Regions from separate parts of the Methylomonas sp. HYX-M1 genome, predicted to be linked through region 2. Evidence: riboswitches for the same ligand, from Rfam matches in the RefSeq annotation. Region 2 holds a riboswitch; the other holds the start of a gene.
The links. Region 2 has a riboswitch for cobalamin ahead of AB0A83_RS06990 (CbtB-domain containing protein). Riboswitches for the same ligand answer to the same signal wherever they lie in the genome.

Region 1: another riboswitch for cobalamin. It lies ahead of AB0A83_RS05720 (TonB-dependent receptor); the one in region 2 lies ahead of AB0A83_RS06990 (CbtB-domain containing protein).

What each region holds. Positions count from the first base shown of each region.
Region 1 covers NZ_CP160405.1:1,202,106-1,217,254, forward strand. The annotation lists gene hisH (imidazole glycerol phosphate synthase subunit HisH) at 32-673, opposite strand; gene hisB (imidazoleglycerol-phosphate dehydratase HisB) at 714-1,307, opposite strand; gene pepN (aminopeptidase N) at 1,358-4,000, opposite strand; gene AB0A83_RS05675 (phosphate-starvation-inducible PsiE family protein) at 4,004-4,540, opposite strand; gene AB0A83_RS05680 (DUF423 domain-containing protein) at 4,544-4,912, opposite strand; gene moaB (molybdenum cofactor biosynthesis protein B) at 4,912-5,433, opposite strand; gene pcnB (polynucleotide adenylyltransferase PcnB) at 5,946-7,244, shown strand; gene folK (2-amino-4-hydroxy-6-hydroxymethyldihydropteridine diphosphokinase) at 7,241-7,744, shown strand; gene panB (3-methyl-2-oxobutanoate hydroxymethyltransferase) at 7,741-8,550, shown strand; gene panC (pantoate--beta-alanine ligase) at 8,555-9,397, shown strand; gene panD (aspartate 1-decarboxylase) at 9,574-9,954, shown strand; gene fliW (flagellar assembly protein FliW) at 10,096-10,551, opposite strand; cobalamin riboswitch at 10,695-10,915, shown strand; gene AB0A83_RS05720 (TonB-dependent receptor) at 11,026-12,894, shown strand; gene AB0A83_RS05725 (hypothetical protein) at 12,911-13,483, shown strand; gene cbiB (adenosylcobinamide-phosphate synthase CbiB) at 13,555-14,448, shown strand; gene cobD (threonine-phosphate decarboxylase CobD) at 14,432-15,149, shown strand, end outside.
Region 2 covers NZ_CP160405.1:1,492,554-1,507,702, forward strand. The annotation lists gene AB0A83_RS06960 (sigma-70 family RNA polymerase sigma factor) at 1-291, shown strand, start outside; gene AB0A83_RS06965 (cupin domain-containing protein) at 305-1,150, shown strand; gene AB0A83_RS06970 (cation diffusion facilitator family transporter) at 1,267-2,169, shown strand; gene AB0A83_RS06975 (D-alanyl-D-alanine carboxypeptidase family protein) at 2,197-3,483, shown strand; gene AB0A83_RS06980 (hypothetical protein) at 3,990-4,310, shown strand; gene AB0A83_RS06985 (YkgJ family cysteine cluster protein) at 4,329-4,832, shown strand; cobalamin riboswitch at 4,937-5,152, shown strand; gene AB0A83_RS06990 (CbtB-domain containing protein) at 5,268-5,435, shown strand; gene AB0A83_RS06995 (CbtA family protein) at 5,445-6,125, shown strand; gene cobM (precorrin-4 C(11)-methyltransferase) at 6,118-6,900, shown strand; gene AB0A83_RS07005 (sirohydrochlorin chelatase) at 6,897-7,745, shown strand; gene AB0A83_RS07010 (precorrin-8X methylmutase) at 7,750-8,415, shown strand; gene AB0A83_RS07015 (cobalt-precorrin-5B (C(1))-methyltransferase) at 8,418-9,518, shown strand; gene cbiE (precorrin-6y C5,15-methyltransferase (decarboxylating) subunit CbiE) at 9,520-10,824, shown strand; gene cobI (precorrin-2 C(20)-methyltransferase) at 10,814-11,599, shown strand; gene AB0A83_RS07030 (cobalamin biosynthesis central domain-containing protein) at 11,596-12,345, shown strand; gene cobJ (precorrin-3B C(17)-methyltransferase) at 12,345-14,117, shown strand; gene AB0A83_RS07040 (ferredoxin) at 14,107-14,460, shown strand; gene AB0A83_RS07045 (cobyrinate a,c-diamide synthase) at 14,453-15,149, shown strand, end outside.

The DNA of each region.
Region 1 (15,149 bases), 290 kb from region 2:
ATGTTAAAAAGCCGAACGGGGTCGGCGGAGGTTAATTTGCGCCATCCCAGCGCAAAAAATTTTGTAATAGCTTAAGTCCTACTGCTTGGCTTTTTTCCGGATGAAATTGCACGGCAAATACATTGTCTTTCGCCAGTGCGCAAGCAAACGCTTGGCCGTATGTGCTGTGTGCGATAGCGTCGCTTGGCGAATCCGGCTGGGCATAATAGCTGTGTACGAAATAAAACCGGCTCGACTGCGGTATGCCTTGCCATAACGGGTGGGGGGTTTGCTCCACTTGGTTCCAGCCCATATGCGGAATTTTCAGCCGTTGTCCGGTTTCGTCGCGGCAGGGATCTGGAAAACGGCGGACGTGACCGGGAATGATGTTCAGGCATTGGGTACCCTGGTTTTCTTCGCTATCGGTCAACAGCGCTTGCATGCCCAAGCAGATGCCCAAAAAAGGTTTGTTGTGCGCGGCTTGTTTGATGGCGTCGATTAAATTTAAGCGCTCCAGGGCGTCCATACAATCGCGTATGGCGCCGACTCCGGGAAATACGACGCGATCGGCTTGTTGTATGGTTTGTACCTGTGCGCTGATGCGGACGGATGCGCCGGGTGCCGCGTGTTGAAGTGCTTTGGCAATGGAATGCAGATTACCCATCCCGTAATCGATAACGGCAACTGAAGACATAAAGATAGCGTTGTTAAAAAGGATACGGCGTGTGGGGGGATTATAAACTACCTTTGGTTGACGGCATGATACCTGCCATACGGGGGTCGGGGCTAATCGCCATGCGCACGGCGCGGCCGAACGCTTTGAAGACGGTTTCGGCAATATGATGGGCGTTGCCGCCTTTCAAGTTGTCTATATGCAGCGTGACGCCGGCGTGATTGACGAAACCTTGGAAAAATTCCTTGAATAAATCGACGTCGAAGTTGCCGATCCAGGCGCGCTTGAACTCGACCTCGTAAAACAGTCCGGGTCGGCCGGAAAAATCCACTACTACGCGCGAGAGCGATTCGTCCAACGGGCAATACGCATGACCGTAGCGGTAGATGCCTTTTTTATCTCCCAGCGCTTTGGTGACGGCTTGTCCCAAGGTAATGCCGATGTCTTCTACGCTGTGGTGAGCGTCTATGTGCAGGTCGCCGTGAGATTCAATCGATAGATCGATAGAGCCGTGCCGGGCGATTTGATCCAGCATGTGTTCTAAAAAGGGCAGGCCTGTTTGGAACGAGGTGACGCCGTTGCCGTCCAGGTTGACCGCAACTTTGATTTGGGTTTCTAGGGTATTGCGCTCTACCTGAGCGGTACGGACAGTCATGCTGGCGGCAAGTGGGGAAATTACTCAAATAGTTTACGTGATTGTGACAGCTACGCCAAACTCTTGCTGGCTATTTCGTACACGTCTTTCGACAGATGGGGAGTGTTCACGATGCGTTGCAGCTGTTCTTTCATTAGATTTTGCCGGGCGTGATCGTAGCGGCGCCATTGGGCGAAGCCGGTGACCATGCGGGAGGCGATTTGCGGGTTTATGTCGTTTAGGGCGACAACTTGGTCGGCCAGGAAACGATACCCGTCGCCGTTTTTCGCGTGAAAATGCACCGGATTGGCTTGGCTGAAAGCACCTATCAGCGCTCTGACCCGGTTAGGGGTTTTGATGTCGAAGGCCGGATGTTGCATCAATGCCAGCACGGTGGCGAAGGTATCAGGCATGGCGCTGGAGGCTTGCAAGGCAAACCATTTGTCGATGACCAGGGCTTCGTGTTGCCATTGCCGATAAAAGCTATCCAGACAATCGGCTTTTGCCGGGTGATGGCTGTTGACGATGCCGGATAAGGCCGCCATTTGATCGGTCATGTTTTGGGTGCTGTCGAATTGCTGTTGGCTTAGCTGGTAACTTTCCGACGATTCCAGTTGACTCAGATAGCCTAAACAGGCGTTTTTCAAGCGGCGTCGGCCTATCGCCATGGCGTCGAATTTGCCGGATTCGTCGCGGTGGTGTATCAGGTAAACACGCTTGAAATCGTCCTGCAGGGCCTGTGCCAAGGTGTCTTTGACGAATTCCCGGGCATGGTGGATGGCGTCTACGTCGACCACCGCCATTTGCCCGGCCAGATAATTTTCTTCCGGCAGGGCCAGCAACAAGGCTTGGTAGGATAAGTCGTCGGCTTCTTCCTGCAGCAGGCTATGGAACGCGTCGATCAACAGTGCGTTCAGATGGAGCGGACGCTGGCGGCGGATGTCTTCTATCAAGCCGAAAATGATTTGTTTGGCCAGTTGTTGGCCGGCTTCCCAGCGATTGAAGGTGTCGTTGTCGTGGCGCAGCAAAAAGGCCAGCTCGCCCAACTCGCGCGGCATTTCCAGATTGACCGGCGCGGAAAAGCCGCGGAGCAACGATACCACGGGGCACGCATCGAGTTGTTCGAAAACGAAGATTTGGGCGGCTTCGGTTACATTGAGCGTGATTTCTTCCGAGCTTTCGCCGTGTATGACAATAGGCGCCGGCGAACCGTCCGGATTCAGCAGGCCCAATTTGACCGGAATGTGCAGCGGCAGTTTTTCGGGTTGACTTGGAGTAGGCGGGCAGCTTTGCCGAATATCCAGCCGCAACTGCCTTTTATCCGGGTCATAGTGTTGCGATACCGTCAGCACCGGCGTGCCGGCTTGGGAATACCAGCGGCGGAATTGGCTTAAATCGACGCCGTTCGCGCTCTCCATGGCGTTGACGAAATCGTCGCAGGTTACGGCTTGGCCGTCGTGGCGTTGGAAATATAAATCGCAGCCTTTACGAAAGCCTTTGGCGCCGAGCAACGTGTGCAGCATACGGACCACCTCAGCGCCTTTTTCGTAAACCGTCAAGGTATAAAAATTGTTGATTTCGATATAGGCTTCCGGCCGGATGGGATGGGCCAGCGGACCGGCGTCTTCCGCAAATTGGCGGGTGCGCAGCATGTTGACGTCTTCGATGCGTTTGACAGCCGGCGAGCTGCGGTCGCCGCTGAATTGCTGGTCGCGGAATACGGTGAAGCCTTCTTTCAAGCTCAATTGAAACCAGTCGCGGCAGGTAACCCGGTTGCCGGACCAGTTGTGAAAGTATTCGTGGCCGATGACGCCTTCGATGTGTTCGTAGTCGCTGTCCGTGGCGGTGTCGGGACGGGCCAGCACGAATTTGGTGTTGAAAACGTTCAGGCCTTTGTTTTCCATCGCACCCATATTGAAATGATCTACCGCGACGATCATGTACAAATCCAGATCGTATTCGCGCCCGTATTGCTCTTCGTCCCAGCGCATAGCATTTTGCAGAGATCGCATGGCGTGTCCGCACTTGTCCAGATTGTGGGGTTCTACGAAAATTTCCAAGTCAATCCGGCGCCCGCTCATCGTGACGAAGCTGTCTCGCACGCATTCCAACTGGCCGGCAACCAGGGCGAACAAGTAGCACGGTTTGGCGAAAGGGTCTTCCCAGCTAACCCAGTGCCGGCCGTCTGCGTTTTCGCCTTGGCCGGTTTTATTGCCGTTGGACAACAGAACCGGAAAGCGAGCGAAATCGGCCGTTAGTTTGGCGCTGAAGCGGCTCATGACGTCCGGTCGGTCCAAGAACCAGGTAATCTTGCGAAAACCTTGCGCTTCGCATTGGGTGCACAGCATGCTGCCGGACAGGTAAAGGCCTTCCAGTGCGGTATTGGCTTTGGGATTGATGCGGTTTTCGATAGCGACGGTAAAGGTGCCGTCTTGTGGAACGTTATGCAGGGTTAGAAATTCGGGAGTGAGCAGATAAGCGTCGCTCGACAGCGCGGTGCCGTCCAGGTCAATGCTCAAAAGTTCCAGCTCTTCGCCTTGCAAGGTTAACGAGGTATCGAGGTGCGCGCTGTCCGGATTGCGCCGCACCGATAGCCGTGAACGGACTAGCGTGCATTGTTCGTCCAGCTCGAACTCCAGGTCGATCCGATCGATTAAATATTCCGGAGGCGTGTAATCTTTTAGATAGATGGTTTGAGGGGCTGCGTCGCGCATCGATTATCGCTCTTCTTGTGGTATGGGTTTGGGTTTGTAGGAGATCAGCCAGTATGCCAGGCCCAAGGCTATGATAACCGCTGCAATCGCAACGATGTAAGGCCAATCCAAGTCCGCGACATCGAGCATGATGACTTTACGGGAAATAGCCATCAGCGCGGTAGCCAGCACCAGTTTAATCGGCAACACGTCGTGCCTGATATAAAAAGTGATGCTGATGAAGATTTCGACCGCAATCAACACCGACAATATCGAGCCGAACACGGCCAATAAGTCGGAAACGGTGAGTAACAACAGCGGCGGCGCAACCAAGCGTTGGTATAACACGTAAACTACGTCCGCTACACCCCATAAAATCACCAAAGTCGTTAATACGGCTAAGGTCCGCACCGCAATATGGATGACGGATTGCAAGACCTTGAGCATCGCGTCTTCCGGCACCGGCGGTAGTTTTTCTTCATGAATGTCCGGATCGCGCATGCCGCTCCGATTGGGCTGGCGCACGGGTGCGGAACTTGGCGGGCGTGGCGGCGTAGCCATGGTTTATTCCTCCGAACGCCGATAGGCGGCGTATGCCAGTAAGCCCCAAGCGGCGAGAAATGCCGTACCGCCGAACGGGGTGATCACCCCCAGCCAGCGGATTTTCAGGATTGCCAATAAGTACAGACTACCTGAAAACAGGACAATGCCGGCCAGTAATGCCCAGCCGGCCCAAAGTAATTGCCGTCGGGGTGGCAAGCTGCCGATTAAACCGAGCAGTAACGCATGCCACATTTGATAATCGACAGCGGTTTTGTAAATTTCCAATTCGTAAGCGGACAATGCTGATTTCAAACCGTGGGCGCCGAACGCACCCAACCCGACGCCCGAACCGCCTGCGATTGCCGCCCAAAACAAAAAGCGCGTTTGCATTATTTTTCCAATAGCCGTGGCATTAGCTGAACCAAGTTGCAAGGCCGGGTACGGTAGTCCAACTGCTCCTTGATCAACTGCTGCCAGGCGTCCCGGCAAGCGCCGGACGAGCCAGGTATGCAGAAAATATAAGTGGCGTTCGCGACCCCGGCGACGGCGCGCGACTGTATGGTCGAACTTTTAATGGTGTGATACGACAGCATTCGAAAGACTTCTCCGAACCCGTCCAGAACTTTGTCCAATAGTGGCAATACCGCTTCCGGCGTGCCGTCGCGGCCGGTCACGCCGGTGCCGCCGGTGCTGATGACGGCGTGTACGCTGGGGTCAGCAATCCATAAGCTGACGGCGGCGCGGATCTGGTAGATGTCGTCGGCTACGATTTTCTTGTCGATCAAGCGATGGCCGGCTTCGGTTAAGCCCGCCACCAAGGTTTGACCGGATGTGTCGTCCGCTTCGGTTCGGCTGTCGGATACCGTTAGTACGGCAATGTTTAGCGGGATGAATTCTCGATGATTTGACAAGCGCTACCTCCGGTTTATCTGCTGAATTCTAAGGAACCGCTACAGGGCTAGCAAGTGATTCCTGTCCGTGAAACTGCCTGTTGACTAAAGCCTTCAAGTGTAGACGATAGACAGGGAAGGTTGGTTTTGCCACCTCGTGGGCGGACTCGTATCGGAAGGCTGTTCCGGCTGTAATTGGCGCTGTATCTGTGCGGTGATATGATTACCGGCTTATAAGGGGCCCGATGCAACAATTTAGCCAATGGCTCGAGCCATCCCCGTTGGGTATGCGAATTGTCGGACTGCGCCGATAATTTGTTGCAACTGGGATTAGGATGGCCTGTTTATTGGGGGGGATCAAGCCGAATTGTGAATAGGCATCGGGAATTTTAGACGGTAGTTGCTTCCTCTCGCGATACTTGACGGAACAAAAACAACATAGGGTTATTGTCATTTTTAAGTTTTTCAAAAAGATTTTTTCGCCCAAGCGGCATTCCATAACCGTCACCGAGCGGCCGGTTACACAGCGTTCGCTGAGAATCTACTCAAGATCGGAGCATTGCATTTCGCGTTCGCAAATCAGCGATAACGCGCTGAAAGTACTGCAACGTCTGAAGAAAGCCGGTTTCGAGGCTTATCTGGTAGGTGGCTGCGTTCGGGATTTGTTGCTGGGGCGCGAACCGAAGGATTTCGACGTCGCGACCAATGCGAGTCCGGAACAGGTCAAGCAAGTGTTTAGAAATTGCAGGATCATCGGACGGCGCTTCCGCTTGGCTCACGTGTTTTTCGGCAAGGAAATCATCGAAGTCGCCACATTTCGAGGTTCCGCCGAGGACGACGCCGATCGGCAACTAGTGCACGAGGACGGACGAGTGTTGCGCGACAACGTATTCGGAACGTTGGAAGAAGACGTCTGGCGCCGCGACTTTACCGTCAACGCGCTGTATTACAACATTCGCGACTTTTCGGTGGTGGATTATACCGGCGGCATGCAAGATCACGCGGATGCGGTATTGCGCTTGTTAGGCGATCCGGAGCGGCGTTACCGGGAAGATCCGGTTAGGATGCTGCGGGCCGTTCGCTTTGCGGTAAAACTGGGTTTTAAACTGCATCCGGAGACTGAACGGCCGATATTCGCATTGGCCGATTCGCTCGGCAGCATTCCGGCCGCTCGTTTGTATGACGAGGTTTTGAAGTTATTTTTGGCCGGATACGGCGTGCAAACTTTCGAGCTGTTGCGGCACTACGGCTTGTTTGCGATTTTGTTTCCGGAAACCGACGCTTGCCTGGAAACTCAGGAACACGAATTCCCGCGTTTGTTCCTGATTCGGGCGCTGGAAAATTCCGATACGCGCTTTGCGGCAGGTAAAACGCTGACACCTTATTTTCTGTTGGCGGCTTTGTTGTGGGAGCCTTTGCAGTGCGCGGTGCAGCGTTTGCTGCAAAGGGGCGAAAACGAAACCATCGCCTACCAAAGCGCGGCGAACGAGGTGTTGGCTAAGCAAGTCAAAATCATTGCCATGCCGCGACACATTACCCAAGCGATGCGAGACGTTTGGTTCATGCAAGCCAAGTTGACTCGGACCGTCGGCAGCCGGCCTTACCGATTGTTGGAACAGCCGAAATTTCGGGCGGCTTACGATTTTCTGCAGCTGCGGGCCGAAACCGGCGGAGCCGATCCGGGCTTGGTCGATTGGTGGACCCGCTTCCAGAGTGCGGATGACGAAGAGCAGCGTAAAATGACGGCTCCGCCTAAAAATGGCGCGCCCAAACCGCGCACTAAAAATCGGCGTTACCGCGGCAAGCCCAAAACCGGCGGTGCGCCGACATGACGGCTGTAAGTGTGTGGGGCGAGGCGTACATAGGTTTGGGCAGCAATTTGGACGAGCCGTTACGTCAAGTGCTGAGCGCGGCGGACGAAATTGCGCAGCAGGCACAAATCCGCAAACTGGGCTTGTCTGCGCTTTATGGCAGCGCACCGGTAGGGCCGCAAGATCAACCCGATTACGTCAACGCGGTGATGCGGGTGGCTACGCTGTGTACGCCGCACGAGTTGCTTGCGGTTTTGCAGCAGATCGAGAATCAGCATGGCCGGGTCCGAAATCAGCGCTGGGGCGCCAGGACATTGGATCTGGATCTATTGTTGTACGCTGAAGAAATAATCGATACCGCCGACTTACAGGTGCCGCATCCGGAACTAATTCGTCGCGCGTTTGTATTGTATCCGTTAGCCGACGTGGCGCCGGCCGATTTACCGATACCCGGGTTAGGGGTGCTGGCGGATTTATTGGCCGCTTGTCCTTTTCAAGGTTTGCATAGGATCGAGTTATGACACTTTATGCCGAAGCCCCCAAAACGCTTAGCATTGCCGATATCGGCGCATTAAAGCGCGCGGGCGAGAAAATCAGTTGTTTGACGGCGTACGATGCCAGTTTCAGCGCCTTATTGGATCGATGCGGCGTCGAGATGCTGATGGTTGGCGATTCCTTAGGTATGGTGGTGCAAGGACAGGTCAGTACCGTGCCGGTGACGGTCGACGACATGGTGTATCACACCCGTTGTGTGACGCGGGCCCGCAAACGGGCCTTCGTCATTGCCGACATGCCGTTCGCCAGTTACGCCGATCCGCAACAAGCATTGCGCACCGCCACGCGCTTGATGCAGGAAGGCCAGGCGCAAATGGTCAAATTGGAAGGCGCTAAGCCGGAAATCATCGCGTTTTTAGCGGCGCAAGGGATACCGGTGTGCGGACATTTGGGCTTGCTGCCGCAATCGGTGAACCTGATCGGCGGATACAAGCTGCAAGGCCGGGATGCCGGGCAAGCCCAACAAATATTGGCCGATGCGGTGGCTATCGAGCAGGCGGGCGCGGGCATGCTGGTTTTGGAATGCGTGCCTGCATTATTGGCGGCGGAAATCAGCAGGCAGTTGACGATTCCGGTGATAGGCATCGGTGCGGGGGGCGATTGCGACGGCCAGGTACTGGTGTTATACGATATGCTGAATATTAGCGTGGGCAAGCGCCCGCGTTTTTCTAAAGACTTTCTGTCCGGGGCGGCGGACATAGAAGACGCCGTGCGTGGTTTTATCCAAGCGGTCAAGTCCGGGCAGTTTCCGAGTTTAGAGCAGAGTTATTGAATTTATGCAAACCTTAACGACCGTCGATGCCGTCAGAGCCCTAATCCGCACATGGCGGCAGTCCGAGCAAACCGTGGCGTTCGTGCCTACCATGGGCAATTTGCACGACGGACACATGCGTTTGGTGGAAATAGCGCATCAGCAGGCGGATCGGGTCGTGGTCAGTATCTTTGTCAATCCGGCGCAATTTGCTCCTAACGAAGATTTCGATAGCTATCCCAGAACCGAAAAAGAAGACAAGGACAAATTGGTCGGGCAAGGTGCCGATTTACTGTTTTTGCCCGGCGTGGCGGAAATGTATCCCCAGGCCTCGCAAACCAAAGTGTCCGTACCCGATTTGTCCGCCTTGCATTGCGGTGTTAACCGGCCGGGACATTTCGACGGCGTGGCCTTGGTGGTATGCAAATTGTTGAACATCGTGCAGCCGGATGTATTGCTATTAGGCGAAAAAGACTTCCAACAACTGGTAGTGCTCAGGCGTATGGTGTTGGATTTAAATCTGCCGGTGCGGGTTCAGGGCGTGGCGACGGTTAGGGAGGACAGCGGCCTGGCAATGAGTTCGCGCAACAGCTATTTATCCGACGAAGAGCGGACGGTGGCCCCCTTGCTTTTCCAATGTTTATGCGGTGCCCGGGAGGCTGTCTTGGCCGGCGAGCCCGAGCAGGCCATGCTGCAGCGCCAGCAACAAATACTCAGCGACGCGGGGTTTGTATTGGATTATTTCAGCCTATGCCGTAGCGCGGATTTATTGCCCCCCGACGCGGACGATACGGATTTGGTGGTCATGGCGGCTGCTAGGTTAGGCAAAACCCGGCTTATCGATAACATCCATTTCAGTCGCAAGTGATTCGGCGTTTTTCAATCGGCGCGACGGCGAATGCCTTTCGCTGGCCGCCAATCGATCGTTAGGGTTGGTCCCCGCGATTGCCCGCGGCGCAGGCAGGCGCTGACGAGTGGCGTGTTTGATAGCTATCGGCATTTCAGGCATAATCGCCGGTTCACTCGTTTTTGAAAACGTCGATTATGCACATCAATATGCTGAAAGCTAAGTTGCACAGGGCTCGTGTGACACATTCCGAACTCGACTACGAGGGTTCGTGCGCCATTGATGGCGATATCTTGGATTTGTCAGGAATTTTGGAATACGAGCAAATACATATTTACAACATCAACAACGGCCAGCGTTTTACCACCTACGCGATTCGTGCCGAAAACGGCTCCGGTGTGTTTTCGATTAACGGGGCGGCGGCGCGCTTAGCCTGTCCCGGCGATTTGATCATCGTTTGCGCCTTCGCTAGTTTGGATGAGGCGGAGTTGAAAAATTATCAACCGGTATTGGTGTATTTCGAGGCCGGTAATAAAGTCAGCCATTGCAGTCATTCGATTCCGGTGCAAGCCGCTTGAATTGAGTCCGACTCACACACTCACGCAACGCTTCTCAATCGGGCGCACACATCGTGTTGCGCCCGCAAATTCTAAAAAGCCCGGCTATTGCTTTAAAAATCAAGTTGCAAACGATGGATTTATGCGACCTGTGAATTTCGGTTAGGCTTCGGCGACATCGATTTCGCTGATTTTTTCCGTTAGCGTGATGCTTTGTTCGATGTTGACCAGCACTTTTTGCAGACCTAAGCGTTTGTTGCTGTTAATTACCATAGGCGATTTGATCGAGCCCTTGATCGTTGGCTTGTCGTTACCGCTCTCGTCTTTGTGCAACACGATTAGGATTAAAATTTCGTCGCCGTCGCTAATCTGCAATAACTGCTCTTCGGCGTCGGTCAAGACAAAACTGTAGTTGATGTTGAAGTGGACAGGGTGGGCGACGGATAACGTTAAATCTTCGTTATCCAGCGATTGCAACCAATAGACAATATCGCTGCCTTCCTGATGAAACAAATTGAAGCGGGTTTGGTCTTCGAAGCCGGGAATCCCATGCGGAAAAGTAATGACGGTATCAGGGTTGACCTGTTGATTGCCGAGCAACTTCGATTGAATTTCCATAAATGTGCCTGTTTTGTTCGCGTGAAAACCGATTTGACTCAGTGGCCAAGTTATAGCACGTCAAGCGTAATTTTCAATGCCGGTGACGCGCTAAAATAGCTAACGGCGCTTATTTGCTTGATCGGCATCCAATAGCTGGTAGAATTTGCGACCCTCTTTCAGGTGTTTGGATCGGTCGACAAGCGATCCCGCTTAAACAGGAAGCCGGTGCGGTGAATTTTCACTCATTCCGGCGCTGCCCCCGCAACGGTAGGTAAGTTAACGGTCTGCAATCACGCCACTGTGCCAAGGCATGGGAAGGCTGCAGTTCCGGCTGTATAGCCGCTTACAAGCCCGGAGACTGGCCTGAAGGATCGTTCGAGACAGCGGAGGGCTGTCGACGAAATGATCGTTGCCTGCTTCGGTCCGTTTCGCGCACCCGCTTATCCTCTGTCGTTTAATAACCCTTGATGCGCGGCGGGCGCAGAGGAATTCATGCGACAAATTAAAATTGCGTCATCAATGCTGTTCGGCATCGGTGCCATCGTTACCCATTCGCCGGCTGGCGCGAACGATCAAACCGGCTTTTTACCCGAAACGGTAGTGACCGCGACCCGCAGCGAAACGGTCACTGCGGAGCTGGCCACCGCGACCACGGTGTTTACCCGGGAAGACATAGAGCGCTTACAGGTCCGAACCTTACCGGATTTGCTCAAGACTGCGCCGGGTTTGGACATTACCCAAAACGGCGACTACGGGCAATATACTAGCGCATTCATGCGCGGCACCAATTCCGACCACGTGCTGGTGCTGATCGACGGAATCAAGGCGGGTTCGGTGACATTGGGTTCTGCCTCGTTCCAGTTCCTGCCGCTGGATCAAATCGAGCGGGTGGAAATCAGCCGTGGGCCGGATTCCAGTTTGTACGGTTCGGAAGCGCTCGGCGGCGTCATTCAAATTTTTACCCGTAAAGGCAGTCGTTCGGAGCAGCCCAGCATCAGTTTGGATGCCGGAGCAGGTTCTTACGATACCTTCAACGGTGCGGGTAACGTCAGCGGTAAAGTCGGTAATAGTTGGTACGCTTTGGGCGCCTCGCATTTCAACAGTCAAGGTTTCAATCTCCGCAACAGCGGCGAGAACGATAGGGACGGCTATTACAACACCGGGATCAATGCGCGTGCCGGACATCGTTTCGATAATAATGGCGAAATCGAAGCCAGCTTCATGCGCGCGCAAGGTAAAACCGAATACGACGGCATTCCGAATCGCACCGAATTCGTCAATCAGATGGTGGGTTTGTCCGGTAGCCTAGACGTGTTGGACAATTGGCGCTCCAGTCTGCGTTTCGGACAAACGCTGGACGAAAACGATAATTTCAACCCGGACGGCAGTTTTTACGGCCGTATCAATACCACCCGCTGGAACGCCAGCTGGTTGAACGAAGTACGCCTTAACGACGACCACCGCCTGACTCTAGGCAGCGACTATCGGGTCGACGAAGTACAGAGCAACGTCAATTACAGCGAGACGTCGCGTTACGACGTCGGTGTGTTCGGCAATATTCATAGTCGGTTGTTGGAGCGTCACTTCATCGATGCCTCGATACGCTGGGACGAAAATCAGGCCAGCGGCGATTATGTGACCGGCAGCATCGGTTGGCGCTTCAATTGGGATTACGGCTTGAGTACCTTCGCCCGCTTCGGTAACGCTTTCAAGGCGCCGACCTTCAACAGCTTGTATTGGCCGCACCAACAGTCTACTTTCTTCGGTACCACTTATATTACCGAGGGGAACCGCAGTTTGCGGGCGGAAGAGTCGACGACGGTGGAGGCCGGCATCGGAGGGCAACATGCCTGGGCGCAATGGCAAGTACGCGCTTATCATACCGATATCGACAATTTAATCGATTGGAGCGGCTTGGTGGTCAATCCGACGACGTATTTGTATCAGCCGGTTAATTTGGATAAAGCGCAAATTGACGGCATGGAAGCCGAGGTCAGTACCGAAACTTGGGGCTGGCGGCATGCGCTTTCAGGCAGTATTCTCAGTCCGCGCGACCGCAAAACCGATTTAAGGTTGGCGCGCCGCGCGGAACAGAGCTTGTCTTACGATTTATCGCGCGGATTCGGCGCTGTCGACGTTGGTGCCCACGTATTGGCGCAAGGTAACCGTTTCGACGACAGGGCGAATACCATAGTGGTTGACGGTTTCGTGACTTTGGACTTGCGGACCGCCTACCATATCGATAAACACTGGACGCTGAGCGCCAAGTTGAATAACGTGCTGGATAAACGTTATCAAACCGTGAATACTTATTACACGGCCGATAGAAACTTCTTTTTTTCCATTCATTATCAAAACTGATCCGGGAGATACTTGTATGAATTCAGCTCAATTGACCGTCAAACCCGGCGCCGTCGCCTTGATGGCGTTAATGGCCGCCACGCGATTTCACCACTTCGGGTCGCCGTTTGCCTTGCCGGACGCCTCGTTGGCGGTATTTTTCCTGGCCGGTTTATGGCTGGGCGGACGCTACCTGTTCGCCCTGTTGCTGGCGGAAGCGGGGCTTATCGATTATCTGGCCATCGCCCAGCTGGGCGTCAGCGATTATTGCATATCCGCGGCATATCTGTTTTTAGTACCGACCTATGCGGCGATGTGGTGGGGCGGCAAATGGTGCCGCCGGTTCGCGGCCGTGAACTTCAATACGCTGGCGCAGCAGGCGGTGGCGCTGGTGAGTGCCACTTCGCTGGCCTATCTGATTTCCAACGGCAGTTTTTATTGGTTATCCGGTAAGTTTGCCGGCGGCAACTGGACAGGATTCCTGGAAAGTTTCGCCAAGTATTATCCGTCTTATCTGCAATACACCGCGATTTACGCGGTCACTGTGTTTGCATTGGTGGTTCTCGGCAAAAACGTGCTGGGGCAACGTGCAACCCAGCATACCCATTAAGCCTGCGCTGGTTGGGTCGCCGGGGGCCGGCGGCCCGTTTCTAATAAATCCCGCTTAACCCTGTGACGCTGATGATGGCCGTGCTTTTGGCCATTGCTCTGGATTTTGGCCTGGGCGAGTTACCCAATCGTTACCACCCTTTAGTGTTTTTCGGGCGCTGGGCCGCGCGGGTGGAGCATTATTGCTCGGCTTCGAGTAAAGCCCCCAGGCTGCAACGGTTGTTCGGAATGGTAGCGTTAACGGTTGCGCTATCGCCGGCTTTGCCTATGGTATTGCTCGAACGCAACTGGCTGCTGGACGGCTTGCTGCTGTATTTTTGTATCGCTGCCCGTAGTTTGCAGCAACACGCGCAGCGGGTCCGGACGGCGCTGATCGCCGATGAGTTGCCGTTAGCCCGGCAACGGGTCGGGGATATGGTTAGCCGCCAGACCGGGGGCATGGATGCGCCGGCCGTGCGGCGAGCCGCGATAGAATCCGTGTTGGAAAATGGTGCCGATGCGGTGTTCGCGCCGCTGTTCTGGTTCGCGGTATTAGGCCCGTCCGGGGCTGTGCTGTATCGTTTGGCGAATACCCTGGACGCGATGTGGGGTTATAAAAATCAGCGCTATCGATATTTCGGCTGGGCGGCGGCACGATTCGACGACCTGTTGAACTTTGTGCCGGCGCGGCTGACGGCATTGACTTATGCGGTTCTAGGAAATGCTCCAGCGGCATTGCAGGCTTGGCGCACCCAAGCAGCCCTGTTGGAAAGTCCCAACGCCGGCCCGGTGATGGCTGCCGGTGCCGGCGCATTGAATCTTGAGTTGGGTGGTCCGGCTAGCTACCACGGCGTCGTCAAGCAAAAAATTTGGTTCGGTGGTGTTTGTCACCCGGAAAATGCCGACATCGATCGCGCCGTAACCTTGGTTTTTCGGGCGTTGGTCTTATGGGTTGCGGCAATCGGCATGTATGACTATGTTGCTTGAACACGGCGGATGTCTGCAGCTGGCCGCCCGGCAATTCGGCATTCCGGCTGCGGATTGGCTGGATTTATCCACCGGTATTAATCCTAATGGCTGGCCGGTACCGCCGGTGCCGGCCGAATGCTGGTTGCGTTTGCCGGAAGAGCAGGACGAATTATTGCCGGCGGCCAGGGCTTACTACGGCAATTCCTCGCTATTGGCGGTAGCCGGGTCGCAAGCGGCGATTCAAACCTTGCCGCGTTTGCGTCCACAGTCCAGGGTAGGGGTCTTGCATCCGGCTTATGCCGAACACGCCGGTGCCTGGCAGCGGGCCGGACATCAGGTTACGGCGCTGCAAGTGCATGCGCTCGAATCGGCGTTGCCGGCTTTGGATGTATTGATTTTGATCAATCCGAACAATCCGACCGGTTGCCGTTGGCCCATAGCGCAATTGTCGGACTGGCACGGCCGCTTGCAACAGCGGGGCGGTTGGTTGATCGTCGACGAGGCCTTTATTGATACGACGCCCGAGCTCAGTTTGTCGCCATTGCCGGTAAAGCCGGGTTTGATCGTGTTGCGTTCGCTTGGCAAATTCTTTGGTTTGGCCGGGATACGCTGTGGATTCGTGATCGCCGAAACGGCAATACTACAGCGATTGGCGGCAGAACTCGGGCCGTGGGCCATCAGTCATCCGGCTCGCTATGCGGCGGCGCGCGCACTAAAGG
Region 2 (15,149 bases):
TTGAACGTTGCGGAAGACGAGTTGGAGCAGGAGCACATGGAAGCAATAGCGGGGCCGGACTCCGAAACGCCGCACAATTTGTTGCAAGCCGTGCAACAAGAAGGCGTGTTGCATCAAGCGTTGGCGGCGCTGGAGCCCTTGCCGCGGCAACTATTGGCTTTGGCATTTTTCCGCGGCCTGAGCCACGACGAAATCGCCCAATGCACCGGTTTACCGTTGGGGACGGTGAAATCGCACATACGCCGCTCCTTGGCGAGTTTACAGCCGATGTTGGCGCAATTGGCGCAATAAAGGATGCACGTTTATGAATGACGAAACCGATTCGCTAGCTTCGGACGACGACACTTCCCAAGACCGGCTCAACCGGTTGCTGCTGGATCATTTGTCTCCCATTCCCATGCCGCAAGCGCGTAAAACCGGGTTAAGGCAAGGTTTGCTGGCCCACGTCGCGCACAGTGCGGCGAGGCATGCCGGGTTGCTGACGGTGCGCGGCAAGCACGGCAGTTGGCGTTGCCTGACCGCCGGCGTCAAGTTCAAAACCTTGTGGGACGGGCCGCAGGGCAGTTCGGTGTTGATCGAATTCGCCGCCGGTGCAGGCCTGATTCCGCACCGGCATCATTGGCTGGAAGAGGGCATAGTATTACGCGGCGGCTTGCAGATGGAGGCTTTGGAGCTGGGGCCTCTGGACTATCACGTATCGCCGCCCGGCAGCCGGCACGCGACGATCAAATCCCGGCAAGGGGCTTTGGCTTATTTGCGCGGAACTTCTCTGGGCGATCAGGCCGGGGTATTGCGCGAGGTATTGGGCGGTTTGCTGCCCGGCGGTGAGGACTCGTCCGATAGCGTGTTTATGGAGAGCAACGAAGATTGGCAGGACTTGGCGCCGGGGGTGCAAAAAAAAGTCCTTTATGGCGACCGGGATTATCAATCCTGTTTTTATCGCTTGTTTGCCGGTGCGCAGCTGCCGGACTATTCCCATTCAGTCGACGAGGAATGCATGGTGTTGGCGGGCGAGGTTTTTTTCGGCGACATGTTGTTGCAAGCCGGCGATTTTCAATTGGCTCCGGCAGGCCGCAAGCGCGGTGACTGGAGTTGCGACAGTTCCGCGTTGCTGTTCGTACGTGGGGCTATCGTCGATTTGCCGGGCTGAGTCGGGGGGCATCGAATTTTCGGCTTGAGGCTCCGATTGGTCTAAGCTTGTCTACAGCTGCCAATTCAATTGGTAAGATTGCCGCCATATCCGGCCCACTTTATTTAGCCTTGTTTATGTCGCACGCCAACTCCACAAAAGCTATCGCTTATGCATTCGCCGCCAATTTGGGCATAGCCGTCAGTAAAGCCGGAGCGGCGGCCTGGACCGGTTCCGGCTCGTTATTGGCAGAAGCGATTCATTCGTTTGCCGATTGCGGTAACCAAATTTTGTTGTTCGTCGGCATGAAGCGTTCCTCGCGGCTGGCCACCGCCAAACATCCCATGGGCTTCGGGCGCGAATCCTACATTTGGTCGATGATGGTGGCGATCACCTTGTTTTCGGTCGGCGGGCTGTTTTCGATCTACGAGGGGTGGCTGCGGCTAGGGGAACGGCACGAGGTCGAAAATGCCGGTTTGGCGCTCGGTATTCTAGCGGTTGCGGTGGTGTTGGAAGCCTTGTCTTTAAAAGGCGCTTTGGCGGCCATGCAAGACGAGAAAGCCGGGCGCGGCTTGTGGCAATGGTTTAAGGAGACTCACTCCAGCGAATTGATGGTGGTGGTCGGCGAAGACTTGGCGGCGCTGTTGGGTCTGGTGATAGCCGCGCTGATGCTGGGATTGACGCTGGTAACCGGAAACACGGCTTACGATGCTGCGGGCTCGATCTTGATCGGCGTGTTGTTGGTGGTTGTGGCCGTGTTGGTGGGAAAAGAGGTGCACGCGCTAATGCTGGGCGAAGCCGATAGCGGGATACGCGACGCGGTAGCCGATAGCTTGGCGCGGCAACCCGACGTCGTTCGGGTGTTGAACGTATGGGCTATACACCACGGCAGTCAAGTGATGGTAGCGCTCAAGGCCGAATTGCGGGCCGACATGCGGGTGTCCGAGGCGGTCGAATTAATCAATGCGTTGGAAAAAACGATCAAAGTCGAGCATCCCCGGGTGGCTTGGGTCTTTTTCGAAATCGATAATTCTGATTAAATACTGCGATCAAAAGCTTAGGCCGCTATGTTGCAAACTCATCGAATCTTATCCAAGTCCGCTTTGCGGCATGTATTCACCCTCTTGTTGGCGTGCGTTTTATTCGCAGGCGTTCCAGCTCACGCCCGATATGCGGCTATCGTCATCGATGCCGATAGCGGTCGCGTCATTCATGAGGTGGAAGCCACCCAGCGTTGGTATCCGGCATCGTTGACCAAGGTTATGACGATCTTCATGACGTTTGCGGCACTGGATAATGGCCGTTTGCATTTGGACGACAAGCTGACGGTTTCCGCGCATGCCGCGATCCAACCCAGTTCCAAGCTGGGATTGCGGCAAGGCCAGAGCATAACCGTGGAACATGCGATTATGGCAGTGACCACCCGTTCCGCTAACGACGCCGCGGTGGTGTTGGCTGAGGCATTAGGCGGCAGTGAAAGCAATTTCGCCGCGATGATGACAGGTCAGGCCCGTCGCCTGGGCATGTACAACACCTCGTTCCAAAATGCCAGCGGCTTGCCGAACGAAGGTCAAATCAGCAGCGCCCGCGATTTGGCCCTGTTGTCGTCCGAATTGATACGCCGCTATCCGCATTTTTACCGTTATTTTTCCGCCACCGAGTTCGCCTATAAAGGCCGGTTGTTGCCGAATACCAATAAGATTCTGAAAATCTATCCGGACGCGGACGGATTGAAGACAGGATTTACTTGTGGTTCGGGCTATAACTTGATCGCTTCCGCCAAACGCGACGGACATCGCTTGATCGGGGTGTTGTTAGGCGCGCGCAGCAGTGCGGAAAGGTTTCAACAAATGGCGAATCTACTGGATTTGGGATTTGAAAAATCCGGGGCGGGCATGGTCGGGTTGCCGGTCGTGCAGTTGGCCGACGCCGGCAGCGCGCCGCCGCCGTTTCAGCTGTCGTCCAACCATTGCGCGGGTAGCGCGGCGCAAATGGGCGCGGATACCGCTTACGGCCGGCCGGAACCCATTCGCATCAAACCGGGCAAATCATCCGTCATTAGCGCTAAAGCCGTGGTTAAGCCGCAAAAGCGGGCAAACAGTCACTCCAATTGGGTGGTCATGCTGGGCGATCACGCCCGAAAAGTCGAAGCCAACGTCAATCTAAAACAGGCCCGCTACGCTTTAGGCAGCGAAGCAAAGCGCGGCAATCCGCACATCGTGCAAATCAAGCGTCAGGGCAAGGCATTGTGGCGCACCGAATGGACCGGTTTGGAGCAGAGTCAGGCAAGGCAATTTTGCAAGAAACTGCATGCCAAAGGCCGCGAGTGCAAATTACTGCCAGGCGTCAGTTGAGGGCGTTAGACAGGAGCATATGAGCGAGGAAGAACCGGTCATCTTCGACATTCTTACCCGTCCGGCGCCGGAACTGAGACTGAGGAGCGTAGCGAGGTCAAAAAAATGGCCCGCGAATTACTGGTACTAAGCTGGCGGCAGAAAGCCGCGGCCCGCTCTCAACTCAAGCTCAGCAGCGAATACCCCCCCTGGATTCCGGTCTGCCGTGTGCCTGCACGCCATAGCGCTATCAACATAAATGCTCGGCGGTATTTGCGCATGTTTATGAGAGTTACCCGGAGCGGAATGCCCGAGTGTATGCGCAATTCAATGCGGTCAGTTAAATACCGGGCAACTTTTCGTCGGTTCCGGACTTGCGCCTATTCCTTCGTCTTGCGACGCCGGAGCCGAGATTGGCGGAAAATTTTGCGGATGTTAAGATCGTCCCGCCTGCGCGCCTACAGTGTCGTAACAGTGGTGGGGGCCTGCAGGCAGGCTGCGAATTTTCGTTCAACGGTAGGCAAGAGATGCTAAAAAACACGGCTTGGCACCGCATTAAGTTCTCGCGTAACGAATACGAATCCGGCGAATTGGCCGTGTTGTTCGGCGCGTTCAGAGCCGCATACGTGGCCGGAAACGGCCCTAAGGGCATGGCGATGTACGGCGGCTGGGCCGAAGACGGCGCCAGTTATCTGGTTTTCACCAGTCCGAGTTCGGCACGCTACATCTCGCCCTTGTTACACGCGTATTCGGCGTTTCAGACCGAGAGCCCGGACAGGTCGGCTTTATATTTGCTGTACGGCGACGATAGCGACCTGTCGGCGTCCGAGACCGGTTTTCAAGCCTGATCCGCCGCGCTGCTAGCCGTGTATAGCCTGAAGCAACTGCATGCCGAAATCGACGAGCGGGTAGCGGCGGTTCGCGCCGGCCGCCACGATTGGCCGTGCCGGCAAGGTTGCGACAGTTGTTGCCGGCGCCTGGCCGAGGTGCCCGAGCTTACCGAGCGGGAATGGCTATTGTTGCGCCAAGGGTTGGCGTCCCTGCCCAAAGACAGGTTGCAGGAAATCGGTCGCGGCATCGCCGCGCTGGCCGGCCAGTCCGCCCGGCCTTTAATTTGCCCCATGTTGGATCAGGCCGCAGGCCTGTGTTCCGTCTATGCTTACCGCCCGCTGGCTTGCCGGACTTACGGTTTTTATCGGCAACGCGACCGGGGTTTGTACTGTAAAGAGATCGACGCGCGGGTTGAGGGCGGCGGTTTGGCGGACGTGGTGTGGGGCAATCACGACGCTATCGACCGGCGGTTGCGCGAGCTTGGCGAGCTGCGCGGTTTGCCGCAGTGGTTTTCGCTAGCCGCACCCGCTATCGATTGATGCGCCGATTTTCGGCGATTCCCCGTCCACCGATTCCGGTGCGACGTCATCGTTCCCTGTTAACCGGTTCAAATTTTTGCTGCTTAAGCCCGCCGGCTCGGATATACTCGCAACCTCGATAAGGTGCCTGAAGGTTTTTTTGCTTTCAGGTTAAACGGGAAGCCCGGTGAGATGCAGCTCAGTGCATCGATTCCGGCGCAGCCCCCGCTGCTGTAAACCGGACGAATCGGCATTTTGCCACTGCACCATTATTGGGTGTGGGAAGGCGCCGATTGGTAAGAAGGTGAGCCAGAATACCGGCCTGATCGATTGTAGGGTGCCGACTCTCGGAGGGAGAGCGCAGGCTGTGCGATCGTCCGCCGGGCGGTCTTCGCTGCCCGATTTCCTTTCCTAGCCAGTCAGCTCCGTTCGTTACATTTTTTCGGGGAGTTCGACATGCTGGTTCAATCCATTTCCACCGTCTTCGATGTGCGCCTGGTCAAGGCCTACGCCGCGTTTGCGGCCGGTTTGCTTTTGGTGCTGATCGTCGGTTTCGCGCCGCTTGCGCCAATTCATAACGCCGCCCACGATACCCGCCACGCCGGCGGTTTTCCCTGCCATTAGGCCGCCGTCATGGCGAAAGGTCTGCTATTGCCGGCCGGCTTGACCGGCCTGGCCGCCGCGTTGTTGCTGTCGCTTATACAGGCGATTTGGGTAACGCCATTGATTCTGGAAGCGGAACGTTACGAAGTGCATGCCGAACACGAAGCGAGTCGCCAGGATCAAGCCTGGCAGCCGGAAAACGTTTGGCAACGCACGGCGGCGACGGCCGGCGCCAATTTGTTGCTGGCCTTCGGTTTGGCTTTGATGCTGAGTGCTGCTTATCGGTTGAAGCCGCCGAGCGCAACCTTCGACGGTGCTTTGTGGGGCTTGGCCGGTTACGCGGCGTTTTTTGCCGCGCCGGCCGTCGGTCTGCCGCCGGAGCTGCCTGGCAATGAAGCCGCCGATTTAACGGCGCGGCAAGTCTGGTGGGTGGCTACGGTTGTCGGCACCGCGAGCGGTTTGGCGTTGCTGTGTTGGTCTCCTCATCGGATTGCCGGACCGGTCGGCTGGCTGTTAATCGTGTTGCCGCATGCCATAGGCGCTCCTGAAATCGCGGCCGTCCAAGCCGGTAGCGCGCCGGACGGGTTGCAGACGCGCTTCGTCACGGCGGCGGCGCTAACCAATTTGGCGTTTTGGCTGTTGCTCGGCAGCTTGTCCGCGGCGCTGTTTCGCGCGTCGGCCGTGGATGAGGGAGGCCGGCCCAATGGTTAAGGTGTGGTTCGTCGGCGCCGGGCCGGGCGATCCGGAACTTTTGACCGTTAAAGCCCGACGCTTGCTGGAACAGGCCGGTGCGGTGCTGTACGCCGGCTCGCTGGTGCATCCGGCGGCGACGGCCTACGTGCCGGCCGGCTGCGAGATTTGCGATTCCAAAGGCATGACGTTGGAGCAAATCAGCGACTGGTTGATTACGCGGGCTGGTCGCCACGCCAGCGTGATTCGTCTGCAAACCGGCGATCCCGGCCTGTACGGCGCGTTGACCGAGATGGTAAGGCCGCTGGACGCGGCCGGTATCGCTTGGGGCGTAGTGCCGGGCGTGTCGTCGGCTTTTGCTAGCGCCGCCGCGGCCGGCGAGTCCTTAACCTTGCCGGAAGTCACCCAAACCGTGATTTTTACCCGGGTGGCCGGCCGTACCCCGATGCCGCCCGGCGAAGACTTGGAGGCCTTGGCCAAACACCGCTGCAGCTTGTGCATTTTCTTGTCCGCCACCTTGCTGGCCGAGGTGCAGCATGCCTTGCGATCGGCCGGCTGGCCGGACGACGCACCGATGCTGGTAGTACACAAGGCCGGCTGGCCCGGCGAGGAACGCATCGTGCGCGGTTGTTTGCGCGACATTCGCGAGCTGTGCCGCGCGCAAGGCATCAATAGCCAAGCCATGATCATCGCCAGCCCGGCCCTGGGAGCCCGGCATTGGCAAGACATCAATCATTCCAAACTCTACGATGCGATGTTTTCGCACCGTTTTCGCAAAGCGGAAAAATCCTCATGATAAACGCCGATTCCGAAACCGTATTGCTGGTGGGGCACGGCTCGCGCGACGAGCAAGGCAACCGGGAAGTGGAAAGTTTCGCCGCGCAATGGCGGCAATTACAGCCGCAGCGGCGCATAGAAGTGTGTTACATCGAATTCGCCGAGGTGTTGCTGGACGCCGGTTTGGACCGTGCGGCCGGCCTGGGTGCGCGGGTAGTCGTGTTGCCGTTGATTTTAAACGCCGCCGGTCACGTGAAAATGGAAATACCGGAGCACATCGAACAGGCGCGCTTGCGTCATCCCGGCGTCGAGTTCGTGTATTGCCGGCACTTGGGGGCCGACGAGGATATTTTGCAGATTTTGCGGCGCAACTTGCGGCAAGCCATGCATAGTCTGGACGTGCCGGACCCGCGCAATACCGGGGTTGTGCTGCTGGGGCGCGGTTCGTCCGACCGGGTGGCCAACGGCGAAGTCGCCAAAATGGCGCGCTGGTTATACGAAGACGGCGAGCACGAATTGATCGACATCGCCTTTACCGGCATTACCCATCCGCGTTTGGAATCGGTGGTGCAGCGCCAGGTGCATGCCGGCATGCGGCAGATCGTGATACTGCCTTATTACCTGTTCACCGGCACGCTGATCGAGCGTATTCGTCGTCAGGTCGCGCGCTTACAGGGTCAATATCCGCGCGTTGGTTTCGCGTTAGGGCCGTATTTGGGGTTCGAGCGGGAGATTTATCGGTTGCTGGATCAGCGCATCGCCGAAACGCTGGCGGCCGACGGGCCGCGCATGATGGAATGCGACGGCTGCAAATACCGTGAATTCGCCCACGATCACGGCCACGGCCAGCATCATCACGTCTGACGCTATGAATAACGTCATCACCGAACAATTGACCGCCGCCGGCCGGCAAATCGAGCACGATTCGTTCGCCATCGTCGATGCGGAGGCGGGCCCGCACCACTATACCGCCGAGCAATGGCAGGTGGTGCGGCGCATCATCCACGCCAGCGCCGATTTCGAATTCAACGGTCTGACCCGCTTTTCCGAGCAGGCGGTCTCGGCCGGGGTGCAGGCATTGTTGTGTGGCGCGCCTATCGTTGCCGACGTCGAGATGATTTGCGTCGGTTTGTCCGGACCGCGTTTGCAGCATTTCGGGGTGGTGGCGCGGCAATTCATCGCCGACTCGGACGTCATCGACCAAGCCCGGCAAGCCGGTTCCACCCGTGCGCTGCAAGCCATGCGCAAGGCGCGGAGCCTGGGATTGCTGGATGGCGGCATCGTTGCCGTCGGCAATGCGCCGACCGCGTTGCTGGAAGTAGTGCGGATGATAGAGCACGACCACCTGCAACCGGCCTTGGTGATCGGCATGCCGGTCGGCTTTGTGTCGGCGGCGGAATCCAAACTCGCCTTGAGCCGGGTACAACAGGTGCCTTGGCTGTTGATCGAAGGTCGTAAAGGCGGTTCCACGCTGGTGGTGGCGGCATTGCACGCGCTGCTAGCCTTGGCCGAGGCCCGGCAAGCGTCAGCCTGAACATGGAGCGCAAAGCCAAGGGCACGCGCACGGGTTATACCACCGGCGCTTGTTCGGCCGCCGCGGCCCGGGCGGCGGTGTTGGGGCTGGTGACCGGCGAAATTCCGGATAGGGTGGAATGCGAGTTGCCGAACGGGCAAATGGTCAGCTTTGCGGTGAGCGAGGCGTATCTGGCGGACGGCTCGGCCCATGCGGTGGTAATCAAAGACGCCGGCGACGACCCGGACGTGACCGACAAAGCGTCGCTGACCGCCGACGTCAGCCTGCTGGCCGACACGCCGGGGGCGGTCGTGTTAAAAGGCGGCCCGGGAGTCGGTACCGTGACCATGCCGGGCTTGGGACTGGAAGTCGGCGGCCCGGCCATCAACCCGGTACCGCGCCGCAACATCGAAGCCAACGTGCGGGCGGCGGCCGGCGACTGGTTGCGTCGTCGCGGTTTGCAAGTGACGATTTCGGTACCGGGCGGGGCGGAGATTGCCAAGAAAACCCTGAACTACCGCTTGGGCATCGTCGGCGGTATTTCCATCCTGGGTACCAGCGGCATCGTGCATCCCTATTCGACCGCGGCCTTTCGGGCCAGCGTGATTCAAGGGATAGAAGTCGCCGCCAACCAAGGCCGAACGGTTGTGGTACTGACCACCGGCGGGCGCACCGAAAAATTCACGATGCGCGAATTGCCGGATTTGCCGCCGGCTTGCTTTGTTCAAATGGGGGATTTCTTGAAATACGCGCTGGACACCGTGGTCAAGTGCCGGATACCGCACGTCGTGATCGGCGGTATGGTCGGCAAGTTGACCAAAATCGCACAAGGCGAAACCGTCACTCACGCCAACCGCAACGCGGTGGACACCGAGCTGCTGGCCGACATTGCCGCCGGCATCGGCGCACCGGTCTCGGTGTGCGCGGCGATACGTGCGTCGGAAATGGCCCGCTACGCCAGCGAATGCATGGAAGAGCTCGGTTTGCTGCAGCCCTTTTACCTGGCCTTGGGCCGGCGCGTCATCGACGCCTTGCGCCGGCGTTATCGCGGCTGTTTCCATTTGACCGTGTTGATGTGCGACTTCGACGGCAACAAATTGGCCGAAGTGGCCGGGGCGGTATGAGGTGAGTGCGGGAATCTGCCGCATCATCGGCGTGTTGGACGACGGTTGCCGCGGTTTGAGCGCCGAAGCCTTGGCGCATCTGGCCTGCGCCGATTTGGTCATTGCCGGCGGTAGGCTGTTGCAGAGCCTGGCGGACAGTCCGGCCGCCGCCGCCGAGCGTTGGGATTTAACCGGCCGCTTGCCGGAGGTGGCGCCGACCATCGCCCGTGCCCAAGCGGCAGGGCGCAATGTGGTGGTTTTGGCGACGGGAGACCCTTTGTGCCACGGCATCGGCGGCATGTTGTACGACCGGCTGCCGGCCGGCAGCGTGCAGGTGTTGCCGAATGTGTCCATGCTGCAATTGGCCTGCGCCCGGCTAGGCGTGGCCTGGCAGGACGCGCGCATCGCCTCGGCGCACGGCCGCGACGCCGGCGAATGGCGGCCGGGTGCCGATCCGAGTCACGGTTTATACCCGCTGCTGCAACAGCTGCGGCAGGCTGCCCTGACGCTGGTATTGACCAGCCCGGCCAATAGCCCGGACAGGATAGCCCGCATGTTGCGGCAAGAGAATTTGGTCGGCGCTTATCGCATGGCTGTAGCCTCCCGCCTGAGCCGGCCGGACGAATCGGTCAGCGGTTGGCTGAGTGTAGACGAGGCGGCCGGTCGTACTTTCGCCGAACCTAACGTGTTGTTGCTCCGCCGGCAGCCGTGCCGTTCGGAGGCACTATTCGGCTTGGCGGACCACTGCTTCCAACAACGCAAGCCGGATAAAGGCTTGATTACCAAACGGGAGGTCAGGGCCGTAGCCTTGGCCCGCCTGGCGCTTAAAGCCGATAGCATAGTCTGGGACATAGGAGCCGGTTCCGGCTCGGTCGGTTTGGAGGCCGCCCGTTTGTGTCCTGCCGGCCACGTCTACGCGGTCGAGAAAAATCCGGAAGACGCGGCCAATGCCTGGGCCAATAAAATCGCGCTTAGGGTCAGCAATTACAGTTTGTTGCAGGCTAAGGCGCCGGACGGTTTGGCGGCTTGGCCGGACCCGGACGCGGTGTTTATCGGCGGTTCCGGCGGCGAATTGCCGGAATTGATCGGCCTGTGTCTGGCCCGCTTGCGGCCGGGCGCCTGGCTGGTGATGAGCTTTGCGACCCTGGAAAACCTGGCGGGCGCGATAGCGGTCTTGAAACGCTTGAACGCGGTTTGGGATGCGAGCCAGCTGCAAGCTTCGCGCAGCAAAGCCATCCTGGACATGCACCGCTTGCAGGCCGAAAACCCGGTGTGGCTGGTCTGCGCCCAAAACGGTCAGGCCGGGGAGGCTGGCGATGAACGCTAAGCCGTTAGGCCGTTTGATCGGCGTGTCGCTGGGGCCGGGCGATCCGGGCTTGATTACCCGCCGGGCCTGGGGTTGCTTGCAGCGCGGCGACTGCCACTGGAGCTACCCGGTACGGCGTAAAAACGCCGACAGCTACGCGCTAAGCATCGCCTTGCAGGCCGGCTTGGCGTTGCCGGCCGCGCACAGTCCGCTGGTGTTTCCTATGAGTCACGATACGGCCGTCCTGGCCGGCTATTGGCTGCAAGCCGCGCAAACCGTGTTGGCGCGGTTGCGCGCCGGGGAAACGGTGTTGTTTTTGGTGGAAGGCGACGCCTCGACGTATTCCACGTTCGGCCATTTGGCCCGTACCGTCGCGGCGCTGGCGCCGCAAGTCGACATAGAAACCGTGCCGGGCGTACCGTCTTTCAATGCGGCCGCGGCACGGCTGGCGCTGCCTTTAGCCGACACCGACGATACCGTCGCCATTGTGCCGGCCGCTTACGGTATAGAGGCCCTGGACAAGCTGTTGGACGATTTCGATACCCTGGTGCTGCTCAAGGTCAAACCCTTGCTGGACGACATCGTTGCTTGGCTGCAGCGCCGCGATTTATTGGCGCACAGCGCTTTCGTCGAAAAAGCCGGCACCCCGCAGGAGCGGGTGGTACGCGAGGTGGCGGACTTACGCGGTGAAACAGTCAATTACCTGTCCTTGCTGCTGATCCGCAATCCGCAACGCCGACGCGGGCCCATGATGCGCGGTTGCCGCAACAAATCCTCAACCCCTGAAAGCCTATGAATAGTCCAACTCCCGCGCCGCGCATCCTGTTGGTGGCGATTACCAAACACGGTCTGACCCATGCCCTGCGCTTGGCCGAGTTATTGCCGGGCGCGCAGCTGGCCGTGCCGGAAAAATTTGCCGCCAACCTTGCAAACCCGCCGCATCCGGCCGAAATTGTGGCCGGGCCGTTGAGCGGGCATATCGGCCGCTGGTTCGGCGGCTTCGAACAATTGGTGTTCTTCGTGTCGCTGGGTGCGGTGGTGCGCTTGATTGCGCCGCATTTGCAGTCCAAGGAAAGCGACCCGGGCGTGTTGGTGGTTGACGACGCCGGCCGTTACGTCATCCCGGTGCTGTCCGGCCACGTCGGCGGCGCCAACGCCTTTGCCGAGCACTTGGCCGGCTTGCTGGACGCTCAGGCGGTACTGACCACTGCCTCAGACGTCGGCCGGACCATTCCGGTCGATATACTGGGCCGGGAACTGGGCTGGGAATTGCTGGCCCCTAAAATCAACGTCACCCGGGTATCGGCGCACGTGGTCAACCAAGAACTCATCGCATTCGTGCAGGAAGCCGGCAGCAAACGCTGGTGGACCAGGCCCAGCCCCTTGCCGGCCAACATTCATTTGTTCGCGCGTTTCGAGGACGTGGATTTAACCGCCTACCGCGCGGTGTTGTGGGTGACGCGCCGCCCAGTCGAAGCCGCGCACTGGCAAGCCTTGCCGGAACGGTTGGTGGTTTACCGGCCGCCGCTGGAGCAGCTGTGATGGCGTATATTTTAGGATTGGGCTGCGACCGCGATACGGCACCGGCTACCCTAGCCACCGCGGTCGAACAGGCGCTGGCTTTGGCCGGCTTGGATTACGATAGCGTGGCCGCTGTGGCCACCATAGAACAAAAGCGCGACGAAACGGCCATTCTGCAACTCGCCGCCGCGCATGCCTGGCCCTTGCATTATTACGGTGCCGAGCAATTGGCGCAGGTGCAAGTGCCCAATCCGTCGGAAACCGTGCGCCATTACATGGGTACGCCGGCCGTGGCCGAAGCCGCTGCGTTGCTGGCGGCGCAAGCGGATGTGTCCGGCTTGATTTTGGAAAAACATAAATTTCGCGGCTCGGACGGCAAGCATGCCACGGTATCCATTGCCCGCTGTCAAACGCAGCCACAACGGGCGGGGAAAATCTTGCTGGTCGGTTTCGGCCCCGGCGCGCCGGAACACATGAGTTTTAGGGCCCGCGCCGCCATCGCCGAAGCGGACGTGGTGATCGGTTACTCCACTTACATCAAGTTGGTCGAAGAGTTGCTGGCCGGCAAACAGGTGATACGCAAAGGCATGACCGAGGAACTGGACCGCAGCATCGAGGCCTACCGGCATGCCAGCGCGGGTAAAACCGTGGCCTTGATTTCGTCCGGCGACATAGGCGTGTACGGCATGGCCGGACCGACTTACGAACTGTTGTTTCAGGCCGGTTGGACGCCGGATAGCGGAGTAGCGGTCGAAGTCGTGCCCGGCGCGACCGCGCTGACCGCTTGCGCGGCCTTGGTAGGCGCGCCGCTGACCCACGATTTTTGCTCGATTTCGCTGTCGGATTTGTTGACGCCGTGGCCGGTGATCGCCCGGCGCCTGGAGGCGGCCGCCCGGGCCGATTTCGTCGTGGCGCTGTACAATCCGAAAAGCGGCCGCCGCACCCGGCAAATCGTCGAAGCGCAACGGCTTTTATTGTTACACCGCAAGCCGGATACGCCGGTCGCCGTGGTCAAATCGGGCTATCGGCGCCGCCAACAGATTCAGATCAGCACGTTAGCGCAGATGGCCGATTGCGAAATCGGCATGTTGTGCACGGTGCTGATCGGCAACAGCAGCACCTTCGTGCGGCACGGCTTATTGGTCACGCCGCGCGGCTATGCCAACAAATACGATAGCGCGACCGGGGCGACCAAGCCCGGCGAGCAGGCCGGCCGCTCGTTGAGCATGGGTTTGAACGGTTGGCACGCCGGCGTGCGCGATTTTTTGCAACGATACCCGGATTGCGGGTTGCGGGACGCCGCCGAGCATTTCGATGCGCCGCCGGCCCAAATCCTGGCAGCCTTGGCCGGGCCGGAAGCAAACGAGGCGATAGGCGCGCGCCGGGCGGATACCGGACAATTGGACGCCGTGCTGGCCGCGGCCCATGATTGGGGCGAGCTGCGAGCGGTGTTGCGTAGCGCCGGTGCGGTCGCCGAGTTGTTGCTGAACGCGGCGCAACTGAGCCGCAAAGGCCGCTGGCTGAATTTGATCGCGGAACGTCAGCATCTGCACCTGGACAGCGAAAGCGTCGCCGATCTGTGGTTTTTCAGCCATGCGGAGCGGCAGTACGGTGTCTATGTTACCGATCGCTACGGCCAAGTCGTTTTGAGCCTGTTGTTGATCCGCGGGGCGTCGGGCTGGGACGAACGAGTGTTGCGGCATTTTCGGCATGCGGCCGAGGCCTTGGCCCATCCTGTTACCCCATTTGAGCCGGACGCCGGCTATCCCGAGGAGGAATTCAATGAGTCATGAACCCGCCGGCAAACCGAAACTATCGGCTTACAAACGGCATGTATTGGTCTGTACCGGACCGCGCTGTACCCAAAACGGCGAGTCGCAGGCCTTGTTCGACGGTTTGGGCGAGCGGCTGAAACGGGCCGGCCTCGATCAGGGCGCGCTGCGGGTCAAGCGGACCCGGGTGGCGTGTTTCGCCGCTTGCAAAGCCGGGCCCATCGTTTGTGTACAGCCGGATGGTGTCTGGTATTACCAAGTCACCGAGTCGAATCTGGAACGCATCATCGAGCGGCATCTGCTTGGTGGCGAACCGGTGGAAGCCTTGATTTTTCACCGCGGACCGGACGGGCAACATGACTGACCGCGTAGCCTGCCCGGCGCTGCTGGTGTGCGCGCCGGCCTCCGGCCAAGGTAAAACCTCGGTGGCGGCGGCGTTAGCCCGCTTGCATAGCCGTAACGGCTTGCGAGTGCGCTGCTTCAAAACCGGCCCGGATTTTATCGACCCGACCATTCTGGCCAAAGCCAGCGGCCGGCCGGTCTGCAATTTGGATACCTGGATCATGGGGGTAGAACACTGCCGAGGCCTGTTGTACCAGGCAGCCGGCAGCGCCGACCTGTTGATCGTGGAGGGCGTCATGGGCTTATTCGACGGCGAGCCCAGCAGCGCGGATTTGGCCGAGGCCTTCGGCTTGCCGATAGCGCCGGTGATCGATGCCTCGGCCATGGCACAAACCTTTGCGGCGGTGCTGCACGGCTTGGCCACGTTTAGGCCGTCTTTGCGGCTGGCCGGCGCGGTGGCTAACCGGGTAGGCTCCGCTTACCACGGCGAATTGTTGCGGGCGGCCGTGCCGAAAAACCTAGCCTTGGCTTGCCTGCCGCGCTTGGCCGAAGCCGTCTTGCCGGGCCGGCATCTCGGCTTGCAACTGGCCGAGGAGATTGCCGACATCGACCGGCATTTGGATGTCTGGGCCGACAGTCTGGCAGGTAGCTGGCTGGCCGAGTTGCCGCCACCCGTGTATTTTTCCAAACCGGCCGCGCAGCCGGCACCGG